2 regions of the Absiella sp. AM09-50 genome follow, and region 1 is predicted to be linked to the other one. Evidence: predicted binding sites of a transcription regulator. Region 1 holds the regulator's gene; the other holds the start of a gene.
The links. The regulator HrcA, encoded in region 1, represses chaperone genes, less so after heat shock. The targets are predictions, from matches to a motif close to TTTTAGCACTNNNNNNNNNNNAGTGCTAAAA.
Positions count from the first base shown of each region.

Region 2: the regulator HrcA is predicted to act here: its motif matches at 2,477-2,507, upstream of DW114_RS01605 (Hsp20/alpha crystallin family protein).

Region 1 is NZ_QVFI01000001.1:454,318-460,745, forward strand. Features, by position in the region: gene DW114_RS02260 (cation diffusion facilitator family transporter) at 1-249, shown strand, start outside; gene DW114_RS02265 (M81 family metallopeptidase) at 397-1,851, opposite strand; gene pgeF (peptidoglycan editing factor PgeF) at 1,952-2,722, opposite strand; gene hrcA (heat-inducible transcriptional repressor HrcA) at 3,031-4,044, shown strand; gene grpE (nucleotide exchange factor GrpE) at 4,054-4,689, shown strand; gene dnaK (molecular chaperone DnaK) at 4,705-6,428, shown strand, end outside.
Region 2 is NZ_QVFI01000001.1:322,033-328,460, forward strand. Features, by position in the region: gene DW114_RS01590 (DUF1653 domain-containing protein) at 1-1,024, opposite strand, end outside; gene DW114_RS01595 (Hsp20/alpha crystallin family protein) at 1,122-1,532, opposite strand; gene DW114_RS01600 (Hsp20/alpha crystallin family protein) at 1,586-1,981, opposite strand; gene DW114_RS01605 (Hsp20/alpha crystallin family protein) at 2,001-2,396, opposite strand; gene DW114_RS01610 (helix-turn-helix transcriptional regulator) at 2,540-3,418, opposite strand; gene DW114_RS01615 (hypothetical protein) at 3,533-3,730, shown strand; gene DW114_RS01620 (hypothetical protein) at 3,738-4,583, opposite strand; gene DW114_RS01625 (DUF6070 family protein) at 4,580-5,812, opposite strand; gene DW114_RS01630 (MurR/RpiR family transcriptional regulator) at 5,979-6,428, shown strand, end outside.

The sequences.
Region 1 (6,428 bases):
GAATTGCGTGAATTTGTCAAGGAAACCGTACACAGCGTTGATGAACGTTTGTCCATGCATGATTTTCGTATGGTACCAGGGGTAACACACAGCAATCTGATTTTTGATGTTGTGGTGCCATTTCAAATCAAATTAAGCAATACAGATATCTTAAAAGCGATTGAAGAAAAGGTAAAGGCGAGCTATCCAACCTATTTTGTGGTTGTGACATTTGATCGTGCATATACAAGTGATAAAATAAGTGATTAGAGCTGAAGAAAATATTCGGCTCTTTTTATAGATATCGTCATAAAAGGCTTCCTCCTGCTTGAACAGATAATAAAAGAGGTTCTTCAAATGGTTGATAAAATACAATCATTGAAGTAACCTCTTTTTTATACCCTGTTTTGTCAAAAATTAATCTAATTCAAAATCATCATAAGGGAACATAGGACGTAAGATACGTTTAAATTCAAGCTTTTCACTACGCTGGTAGGCAGGACCTTGCGTCAAAGACATGATACATAACTTGCCATATTTCTTGAAATCATCAGAAATATACCCTTGTTTTGGAATGATGACATCATAATCATCGATATTTAAATGACTACATGGATACTGGTCTAAATCCGTATACTGGATAGCATCATATTCAACGATGACACTCACTGGGGCATCATCAAATTTCACAGTGATGGCAGTTCCAATATCTTTGCGATCTTCATATAATTTATGTGCGATACCTTTGGCAACGATGGTACCATGAACTTCTACACTCTTACATAATTCATCTAGATTGGCACCTAATGTAAAGTCCACATGTGTACCGACTTCTTTATCGTATAGATAAGCGTAAGCATTTTTATCTACGATACCACTGAATAAAAACTGTTTTCCATGAGTATCTTTTAAATTCAATACCTGATGTAAGATATAGGTATTGAATCCATCAGCGCCAGAACCAACATTATCACCAGAATCTGTCACAAAGACAGGAGAACCATCAAATTCTACCGCTTGTTTTATGGCATCCTCTGGTTCAGCGACATTACCATGGAAGTGGAATTCATGACGTTTTGAGAATGCATATTTACATAATTTATCTGCCATTTCCTGTGCATAAGCCTGATCCTTTTCACTGTTAGGCACAACAACAGCACTACATCCTAATTTATCTCCATCATGACGTAAATATCCAATATGGAAAGAAGCACTCATGATACGAGCATCTTTTTCAAGTTCATCACAGAAATGATTGATGGATACCATTGGTTCATCGCTGGAAACACTCTTTTCTCCGCCAATGATAATAGGAACTTTCACATATGCCGGTTTGATATGACGACGATGCTTTAATAAATCCACAAACATCTTCGCAACGATCCGATAGGTTTCTACTGTATCTGTATGTGGTGATTCACGATAACAACGTAAAATATTAACATGATCGACCAGCTCCTGTGAAAGATTTCCATGAGGGTCCATCACAAGTGCAATGGGAAGATATGGTCCGGTAATCTTACGGATTTCACGTAAGAATGCATGCTCCGCAGAACCACCTTCTAAATCAATAACCTTGCTGGCACCATGTAAGAATAAAAAGATACCATCAATTTCATGTAAATGTTCTTTCACATCATGTATTAATCTGGCTAGGATAAAATCAAAAGCATCCTTTGTGACTGGGCCATGAGGATGTCCAATTGCCGCAATACTTGGAATCATTTCTATACCAGCCCCTTCAAAGATATCTCTGGTATACATGGAATCAACACAATCTTCCCCGAATTTAAAAACAAATTTGTCAAATGACATCAATGAACGGGAATGTTCATTGGATTCTGAGCTGAAACGCGCTACTAAAACCTTCATAAACTACCTCCTCGATTTTTCTTATCTTCATTATAGGATAAACCAAAAGGGGAATTGAGAAAAAACTATCCTAGCCATTAGGAAGAAAAAAACATCGACGTTAATCGATGTCTTTACGGATAATATAGCTTAAATGTCTGCCACAGTGATGATCTCTTCGATAACTGAACAAAGCATCATTTGGTGAAAATGTATCAGATTTATTGATGGTAATGTTTTCCATTGGTACTCCGGCATCAAGCAGCATCTGTTTATTTAATCCACGATTGTTCACCAGGGCTTTCTCATCTGATAAATATGTGATATAACCGGATGTATCAAAACTCATAGATAAAATTTGATCAATAACATCACGACCTACTTCAAAGCTTCGATAAGCGATGGCCGGCCCAATATAGGCAATCACATGCGATGGGTCCACATGCTCCTGTGTGATCAGATGCTCCATGGTTTTACGTGTGATTTCTTTTACCGTACCCTGCCAGCCGCTATGAATGGCTGCTATGATATTTTGAATGGGATCATATAACAAAACAGGAACACAATCCGCATGAAATACACCAAGTAAAACATTGCTTTCTCTTGTATATAAAGCATCACAATCATCAATGGCGCTTGCCTGTTCATAAGCACCCTTGCCTAAATCATCAAGGGTTACACAATGAATATGATCACTGTGTGTCTGTTTTGCGAATACACAATGCTGCAAATCTGTGCCTAAAGCATCACACAGATGTTTTCGATTTTCTATGACATGATCTAAGTTTCCACCAACATGCAACGCCATATTATTATTTTCCAAAGCTTCAAGATCACGTAATGTGGTCCCAGCCAGAATATGAATGTCACCATTCCAGTCTATTTTTTTCATAAATTACCTTCCTTTTTCTTTATCATATTATACTATGTCAAACGATGAATATTTGATATCTATAGTATATGAAATTTTGTGCGGTTATGCAAACCATATACATTATAAAGGATAAAGGCAAGGCGTTTGTTAAGGTTTTGATAATTTTTAAGAGTGATATAGTACAAAATACAGGATAGAACAGGCTTTTTTTCAAACAACAGGAAAATTTATTGGCAATTTAGCACTAAAGTGTTGACAGTGCTAAAATATTGTCATATACTATTAGCAGACATAGAAGTGGAGTGCTAGAAAGGAGTGGACCAGAGATGACAGAAAGACAGATTGCAATATTTAAAGCAATTGTAGATGAGTTCACAAGAACAGCAGAGCCAGTTGGTTCTAAGCGTCTGTTAGATCTTTTGGATTTCACTTGTTCAAGCGCTACTATTCGAAACGAAATGGCTGCCTTAGAGGAAATGGGCCTTTTGGAAAAGACACATACTTCCAGTGGACGAATCCCAAGCAGTAAAGGGTATCGTTTCTATGTTGAACATCTGATGGAGAAACAGCTTGATGAAGGTGTCAAACATTCCCTGCAGGCTGTGTTCTCTGAACGCCATTATTCCATGGATGAAATCGTTAAGAAAAGCTGTGATATTTTATCACAGATGACATCGTTAACATCGGTGGTATTAGGACCGGACAGCAAGTATCAGACTTTACAGCATATCCAGCTAGTTCCCTTAAACGAACGTAGTGCTGTGGCTATCTTTATTACAGATCATGGACATACAGAGAATAAAACTTTCCATTTTGGAGAAGATGTCAGTGTCAAGGATATCAAGACATGCTGTGATTTGTTGAATGATAAGTTAAGTGGTACGCCAATTGGTGAAGTTGTGAATAAGATGAAGGAAATCCAACCGCTGTTAGCAAGTCATGTTGCACGACATGAAGTGCTATTTGAAGCATTCGTAAATGCCTTTATGAAATTTGCGAGTGATAACGTATATTGCAGTGGTCAATCCAACATGTTGTATCAACCGGAATTTGCGGATATCGAAAAGCTGAAAGAACTGATGAAAATGTTAGAGGACAGCTCACTATTTCGTCAGATTGCCAATCATGATGGAAATGTCGCTATCCAGATTGGTGGAGATAATGACCTGATTCAGATTGATGATGTTGCAGTTGTCAGCAGTAAGTTCAAGCTGAACAATGAAGAACAGGGTGAGTTGATGATTGTCGGTCCAACACGTATGCAATATAACCGAGTTGTTGCTTTAATGGAATATATGAGCAAAGTGATCGAAGACTTGTATCGGGAAGAAAATCAATAGGAGGTCAACATGCAGGAAGAAAATGTAAAAGAAAAAGAAACGACCGCAGAAGAAACGTGTGAAGAAGTAAAAGAAGACGTGAAAGAAACGGTCAGTGAAGAAACTACTCCTGAAGAAAAACAGGAAGAAACAGAAAACAAAAAAGAAGACAAAAAAGGCGCAAAATTCGGCAAGAAAAAGCGCATTGAGGAATTAGAAGAAGAGAATGCAAAACTGAAGGAAGAACTTGCGGCAAGTAAGAATGCTTACTTTAAAGCATATGCAGATGCTGAAAACTTAAAGAAACGTCTGCAAAGTGAAGCTGACAACGTTCGTAAATACCGTATTCAGGGATTTGCCACAGAAGTGCTACCGGTTATTGATAACTTAGAGCGTGCACTGGATGTCAAGGTAGATGATCCTAACGTAAAAAATTACGCAAAAGGATTTGAAATGATTTACCAGCAGCTGGTGCATATTCTGGAAATGGAAGGCGTAAAGGAAATTGAGGCAAAAGATAAGCCATTTGATCCAAACTTCCATCAGGCATTGATGCAGGAAGCCAAAGAAGGCGTAGAACCTGGTATGGTTATCGAAGTTTTACAAAAAGGATATATGTTAAAAGACCGTGTATTGCGTGCAACGCTTGTTAAAGTAAGCGAATAAAAGGAGGAAACGATTATGAGTAAGATTATTGGTATTGACTTAGGTACAACAAACAGCTGTGTTGCTGTCATGGATGGTGGGGACTGCAAGGTTATTACAAACCCAGAAGGTAACCGTACAACTCCATCAGTCGTAGCATACAAAAACGGAGAACGTATCGTTGGTGATGCTGCAAAACGTCAGGTAGTAACAAACAAAAACACAGTAAGTTCTATTAAACGTTTAATGGGTACAAATGAAAAAGTAGAATTAGAAGGCAAACAATATACACCACAGGAAGTAAGTGCAATGATCCTTCAATATTTGAAAGGATATGCAGAAGATTACTTAGGTGAAAAAGTTGAAAAGGCTGTTATTACAGTTCCTGCATATTTCAACGATGCACAGCGTCAGGCAACAAAAGATGCTGGTAAAATTGCTGGTTTGGAAGTAGAACGTATTATCAACGAACCAACTGCAGCAGCGCTTGCTTATGGTATTGATAAGACAGACAGCGAACAAAAAGTATTGGTTTATGACTTAGGTGGTGGAACATTTGATGTTTCTATCCTGGAACTTGCAGATGGAACATTTGAAGTATTATCTACAAATGGTGATACTCACTTAGGTGGAGATGACTTCGATAACGTTGTTGTTGACTGGATGGTAGATACATTCAAAAAAGAAAACGGCGTAGACTTAAGAAAAGATACAATGGCTATGCAGCGTTTAAAAGAAGCTGGTGAAAAAGCTAAGAAAGATTTATCAGGTATGGTACAGACACAGATTTCCTTACCATTTATCTCTGCTGGAGCTGATGGACCACTTCACTTTGAAGCAACATTAACACGTGCAAAATTTGATGAAATGACAAAACACTTAGTAGAACGTACAATGGAACCAGTACGTAACGCATTACGTGATGCTGGTTTAACAAAGAACGATATTCACCAGGTATTGTTAGTAGGTGGATCTACTCGTATCCCTGCTGTACAGGAAGCTGTTAAGAATGCATTAGGTAAAGAACCAAACCGTTCTGTAAACCCTGATGAAGTAGTTGCTATGGGTGCAGCAATCCAGGGTGGTGTTATCGCTGGTGATGTAAAAGATGTATTATTGTTAGACGTTACACCATTAAGCTTAGGTATTGAAACAATGGGTGGCGTGATGACTGTATTAATTCCACGTAACACAACAATCCCTACAAGTAAATCACAGATTTTCTCAACTGCTGCTGATAACCAGCCTGCTGTAGATATCCGTGTATTACAGGGTGAAAGACCAATGGCAAACGACAATAAAGAGTTAGGTATGTTTAAATTAGACGGTATCGCTCCTGCACGTCGTGGTGTGCCTCAGATTGAAGTTACATTTGATATTGACGTTAATGGTATCGTACACGTATCTGCAAAAGATAAAGGAACAGGTAAAGAACAGTCTATCACAATTCAGAATACAAGTGGTTTAAGTGATGAAGAAATCGATCGTATGGTTCGTGAAGCTGAAGAACACAAAGCTGAAGATGAAAAACGTAAAGAAGAAATCGATTTACGTAACCGTGCTGAAGGATTTATCGCTCAGATCGACTCTATGTTAGCAGACAATGGTGATAAGATTGATGCTAACCAGAAAGAAGAAACTCAGAAACTGCGTGATGATTTACAGAAATCATTAGATGAAAACGATATGGAAGCTGTTAAGACAAAACTGGAAGCTTTGGAAAAAGCAGCTCAGGCAGCTAGTGCCCAGATGTATCAGCA
Region 2 (6,428 bases), 130 kb from region 1:
AAGGATCTTCTAAAGGAAGGCATGGGCGGATATCGGCATCACTACCATCATGTTTTGTGCCCTTGACTGCCCATTCACTGCCATAATAAATACTTGGAATACCTGGCATGGTATATAACATAGTATAAACATTTTTTAAGTCATTTGGATCTTTCAGGGTACTTGCTAGACGGTTTACATCATGATTGTCTACGAAATTATACAGATTCAGATTACGATAGATTCCACCATTTCCAAACTGACGATTCAAGGAATATGCGATTTCAAAGTAATTTTTCTCATTATGGGAAGAATATAATCCTTTGTAGCACTCATAATTTGTCACACTGTCCAACATTTCATCATTTGCCCAGCGATTATAATCACCATGAATGATTTCTCCCATCAACCAGAAATCAGGAGCTTTTTCTTTACAGAACTGTTTTAAGCAGCGAAAGAAATCCTGATCGATACAATCCGCAGCATCTAAACGTAAACCATCGATATGAAATTCATCCATCCACATGGCTATGCTTTCCAACAGATAAGATACCACTTCTTCATTTCTTAAATTCAATTTTACAAGATTGTAATGTCCTTCCCATGCATCATATGTGAAAGGATCACCACAGGGGCTTTGTCCATAGAAGTTTAAATTATGAAACCAGCTGCAATAGCAGGAAGCCTGTCCTTTTTCTATAACATCTAAAAATGCCCAAAATCTTCTTCCTACATGATTGAATACGCCATCTAATACAATACGTATACCTGCCTCATGCAAGGCATCACAAACCTCTTTAAAATCTTCATTAGTGCCTAAGCGATGATCAATCATACGATAATCACTTGTATCATATCCATGCTCATAGCTTTCAAATACAGGCCCTAAATATACAGCGTTGATATGCATGTCCACTAGATGTGGAATCCACTCTTTCAGCTTTAAAATACGATGATTGATGCTTTCCTGATGATATTGTTCACAACCACAGAATCCTAGGGGATAAATATGATAGAACACAGCATCCTTTGTCCAGTTATTCATTTGATTCACCTCGGTATTAGTATACCATGAATTACGCTTTCATGAGCAAAATAAGTGAAAAAAACACGGTGTTTTATTTTTACACCGTGTCTATTTTTTATTCAATTGCGATGACTTTCTTTTCTTCCACCGCTTTTTGATCAACCTTAGGTAAAGTGATTTTTAATTCACCATTACAAAAGCTTGCTTTAATATCACTTTGTTTAACACCTTCACCAACATAGAAGTTACGTGAACAGCTGCCAGAGAAACGTTCCTGGCGAATGATATTGCCTTCTTTATCTTTTTCCTCACTGTTGGCATCACGTTTTGCGTGAATACTCAGATAACCATTCTTTAATTCCATCTGAATATCCTCTTTTTTAAATCCAGGCAGTTCCATATCTAACAGATAACAACCATCTTGTTCCTTGATATCCGTTTTCATATAGCTGCTTGATTTAGAAAAGAATGGATCATAAAACAGTTCATCAAACGTGTCATTAAATAATTCTGGTAGAAATTTCATAACGATCGCCTCACTTTGAATATTAAGAATGAAAAGCCTACCAATTCATTCGTTTAATCGATTGGAATAAAGCGTTTTTCTTCAACTTTCTTTGGAGCTTCCTTTGGAACGATTACTTTTAATTCACCATTGCCAAAGCTTGCTTTGATATCCTCATGTGTGATATCTTCACCAACATAGAAGCTTCTTGTACAAGTACCAGAGAAACGTTCCTGACGAATGATATTGCCTTCGTCATCCTTGTCTTCTTTGTTTGTGTTACGGCTGGCATTGATTGTCAGATAACCTTCTTTTAATTCCATCTGAATATCTTCTTTCTTGAATCCAGGTAATTCCATATCCAGAATAAAGTTACCATCTTTTTCACGAATGTCAGTTTTCATCATGTTGTGATCATGCATCATATCATCAAATGCATCATTAAATAAACCAGGGAATAATCTCATCATAATTGCCTCCTTTTATCTATCATTCAATTGGAATGAATGTTGTTTCTTCTACTTTTTTCACAGGTTCTTTTGGTACTGTGATCTTTAATTCACCATTTTCATAAGCTGCCTTGATATCTTCTGGGCGAATGCCTTCGCCAATATAGAAACTTCTTGAACAGCTTCCAGAGAAACGTTCCTGACGAATGATTTGACCAGCTTCATTACGTTCTTCCTCGTTGTTTAAACGCGTAGCCTGAATTGTCAAATATCCATCCTTTAAATCCATATGAATATTTTCTTTCTTGTATCCTGGCAATTCGATATCCAACAGGTAATTGCCATCTTTTTCTTTAATATCACATTTCATATTGTGTACATCATGAAACATGTCATCAAAGCCTTCATTGAATAATCCAGGTAGAAATCTCATCATCATAATAACCGCCTCTTTTTATTTTTATCATGACTACCTGTAAAGCTCTTATCAACTTTACGCCTATATTATAACGCAAAAATTAGCACTGTCAATAGTAGAGTGCTAAAATGTTCAAATATTTTCATCAATGGATATTTTGATTATATAAAATACTTTTGTCTAAACTGACGAGGTGTCATTTGCATTATCATTTTAAATTCTTTTGTGAAATAGCTGGAGCTTTCAAAACCGCATTGATAAGCTATTTCTGTAATTGTAACATCCTGTGTGAGTAATAATTCTGCAGCCTTTGCGATACGATATTTCAAGACATAACGCATAGGGGAAATATGTAAAAAAGATGCAAAAGAGCGTTGACATTCTCTTATACTGATGCCACCAATTGCAGCGATTTCTTTTACACTGATACTTTCCTGATAGTGTTCATCAATCCAGAAAAGCATTTGTTTCATTCGCTGTTCCTGCTGGTATAATGTCTTTTTCAAAGTCACTGTCTGGTTGTTTTTTAAAATCAGCAGGATATGCGATAATGCTTCCCGTACAATAAACTCATAACCATATATTTCTTTTTCACATGCATGAAAAGCTTCATCAAAATATGATGAGATCACAGCATCTGACAATGGATAAAAACCAGCACCCTGTTCTATGAAAGGATGAAGATACAATAGGTCAAATGCACTACCAGGGGCGCCTGACAGCAAGGATGGATCAAATACCATGGAACGATAACGACAGGGACTTTCACTTTCACAAATGATACCATGTAACACATTTACATTCACAAAATAGCCATCACCAGCCTGTAATCTGACCTCCTGATCAATCAAAGACAAAGTAACACAGCCTTCTTCCAAATAGAATATTTCCATTTCCGGATGCCAGTGAGGCGCAATATCTCCACTTATAAAATCATGAATATCACAATGGTATGCACTACAAGGAAATAAAGATGTGCCTGCCTGAAATAATTGCCTTCCATCTCTGCTCTTTGATATATTGTTTACAGATGTAATCATTTGATTCCTTCTTTCTTGTCGCTTTTGTTATAGTATATGACGTTTTAATGAAAGAAACAAGTATCTGACTTCGTTATAATGATAATGTAAAAAAAGATAGAGAGGAGTATACTTATGGCAAGAAAATGGAAAGATACACTATTACAATTACTATTAAACAACCTTTTATACCTGCAACAAAACGCATATCATGAATCTGAAAGAAAGCTCTACAAGAAAAATACAATACAATTTTTATATTTATATCCTGATGCGCATAGGATATGTGAAAGTTTTCATGATTTAGATATTATAAAAGGAATCAATGCATGATTCCTTTTTAGGCCAGATGAATGGTTTCTTGTGTGTTGACATCTTTATGATGAAGAAATAAGCCAATGATGCCTGCAATTATCGCAAGTATGATCAATATCATACCAGCTGTTTTCATAGGTGAGAAATTAAAGAAAGTCGTTCTTCCAAGAATATGATTTGCTAATGTCGCAAGGATAGAATCAGCGATATTTGGTATTACAGCATACAGGCAAACAGCCGAGATGATACAACAGATTGCGATATGATAAACTGCCTTTTCAAGTGTGGATTGACGTATCAATAAATAGGCACAAGCTATTGACAAGAGGACACAGACAAATTGAAACAACAGAGAAGTTCCTATCGCATAGAGTTGAAATAAAAAGCCGTATTGTGGATTTGAAGCCATAGAGCTAAAGTAACTGATTGTGGATTCTAACTGGGATATCATAGTATCTTTATGTTCATCAATCATATTTTGAAGGGATTGTTTCTGAGTATCTGTAACCTTAATGCCAATATTGTCTTCGATAATAGATATCGCTTCATCACGTAAGCGATCAATATCTTTTGGACTTGTATATAATGTGCTAGTTTTACCACGGTTTTTGATAATTTGATCAATATACTTGCCAGTAATGTTTTCTATGGCTTTACTTTCCGCAAGCTTATTTTGCACCATCAGCATATCATTTGAGGCAGCATTCGGAAATTCTTTATAAACAAAATCCATGAATTGATGCGAAATCGCAGTACCACTCATATCTGTGGATATGGTTTTTACCACAAGGGGCTTTATAGAAAAACAAGCAGCTGTAAATGTTATTAAAATGCATAATAACACATCCAATAGAATCATTCTTTTTTTCATAAACAACCACCTTCCTTTTGGGATTTATTTGTAATACCCGGTGCATATTTTGGTATCTGATTGTTGTCATCTGGCTCGATATGATTTGATATATAGTGATAGCTGCCATCATCCAGCAATTCAATTTTCACAATGTGTGTATAAGCAACAGGATATCCTTTTTCATATCCAGTCGCATGAATGGTTAATGTTAGTATATTTTTTTCTTTTTGTGCTTTGACAACTTCTGGTCGAAGTCTTGGTGTAGCGACATGAGAAGCGATACAATATAATTCTGCGTAAGGATAGGCATGCTGGGTTTCACAATAATAATTTTGTGATCGAAGTATGGAAGTATCAATATCAAAATATTGATGCACGAGGTCTTCAAATACATTTGCATCGATATAGCTGATATACTGTTGACCACTATCTTTCATATACTTTTCAGGTATTGCTTGTTGATGCTCTATGGGATACAGGTATTCTACCAAATCGTTAAAACAAAGTTTGTCCACACTGTTTTCATCCCAATCCATCACAAACAGATTATTACAGTCATACTCAATAGGGGTGATATAAGTATTGGTATAGGTACGCAATGTTTCATCCATAGGATCTACACGAAAATATCCATTGGTAATATCACCTAAATCAAAAGGCTTTTCCAATACGATTTTTTTATATGAAAAATAGCCATATGTATCATAGTCAGCTTTTTCTATCTTCCATCCATTGGTATCTGATATGATCGCTTTTCCATTATCATAATAAAGGGATGTGGAAATCAGATACAAGACATCATGTTGATAGATGAAATCATCTCGACGAATACCACCAGTTGAGGATATTGTATAGTGTGTAAGTTTTGTATCTTTTTTCGCCTGATAATCTTTCCAGAAAGATAAAAAATGATCACGCCCTTGTAAATCATAGTATCCCTGTTCATCATTAACACAACTATTTTCATCCAAAAGCTTTTCATAAATAGCTTTCACGCCTGCTTTTGATAGAGCAGGTGTACTGATATTTTTACGAGTGCCATTCATGGCATCTTTCTGAATGATGGGCTGTAAGCTTTCACTTTTCTTTTTTAAATCCGTTTGAAGCGTTTGTTTTAATGAATCAGAAATATCGATGGAATTATCATCAAGTAAGTGGATATCGGATGGCTTATGGCTAGAAAAAAACAGTATAAATCCTAACAAGATAAGTGCAAGTATCACGATACCTATGTATTTTTTCTTCATAAGATTCTCCTTTTTATAGATTCATTATTATATAATTGGAAAGGAATGTCAATGAAGCTATCAGAATCGTAATAATATGTTAAGGATATCAGATATAGTACTTTTATATTTACAATATTTTTTATTGTTGATAAAATATGCTTATTAGAAAGATGGAAGGGATAACATGCTGATTATAGAAAAATTAAACCAAAAAAAAGATATGTCTTATAATGAAACGTGCGTTGCGGATTATGTTCTAGCTTTAGGAAAACGTATTGAAAAAAGCTCAACCAGAAGTATAGCTGAAGCTACATATACTTCACCTGCAACTACGATACGATTTTGTAAAAAGTTAGGCTTTCGTGGCTTTGATGATTTTAAAGAACAGTATCTAAAAGAAATTGATTATTTAAATCAGCAATATGGAAAATTGGATGTAAATTTTCCTTTCCTGAAAGAAGATACAGAAATAACAGCTGTAAATAAATTATCAAATCTTTATATGGATACCATACAAGATACATTATCGTTATTAAAGCAGGACTCTTTAAAATTAGCAGTAAACTTATTAAAGAAAAGTGATGCTATACATATTTTTTCATATGGAACAACATTAAATATTGCGGAATCATTT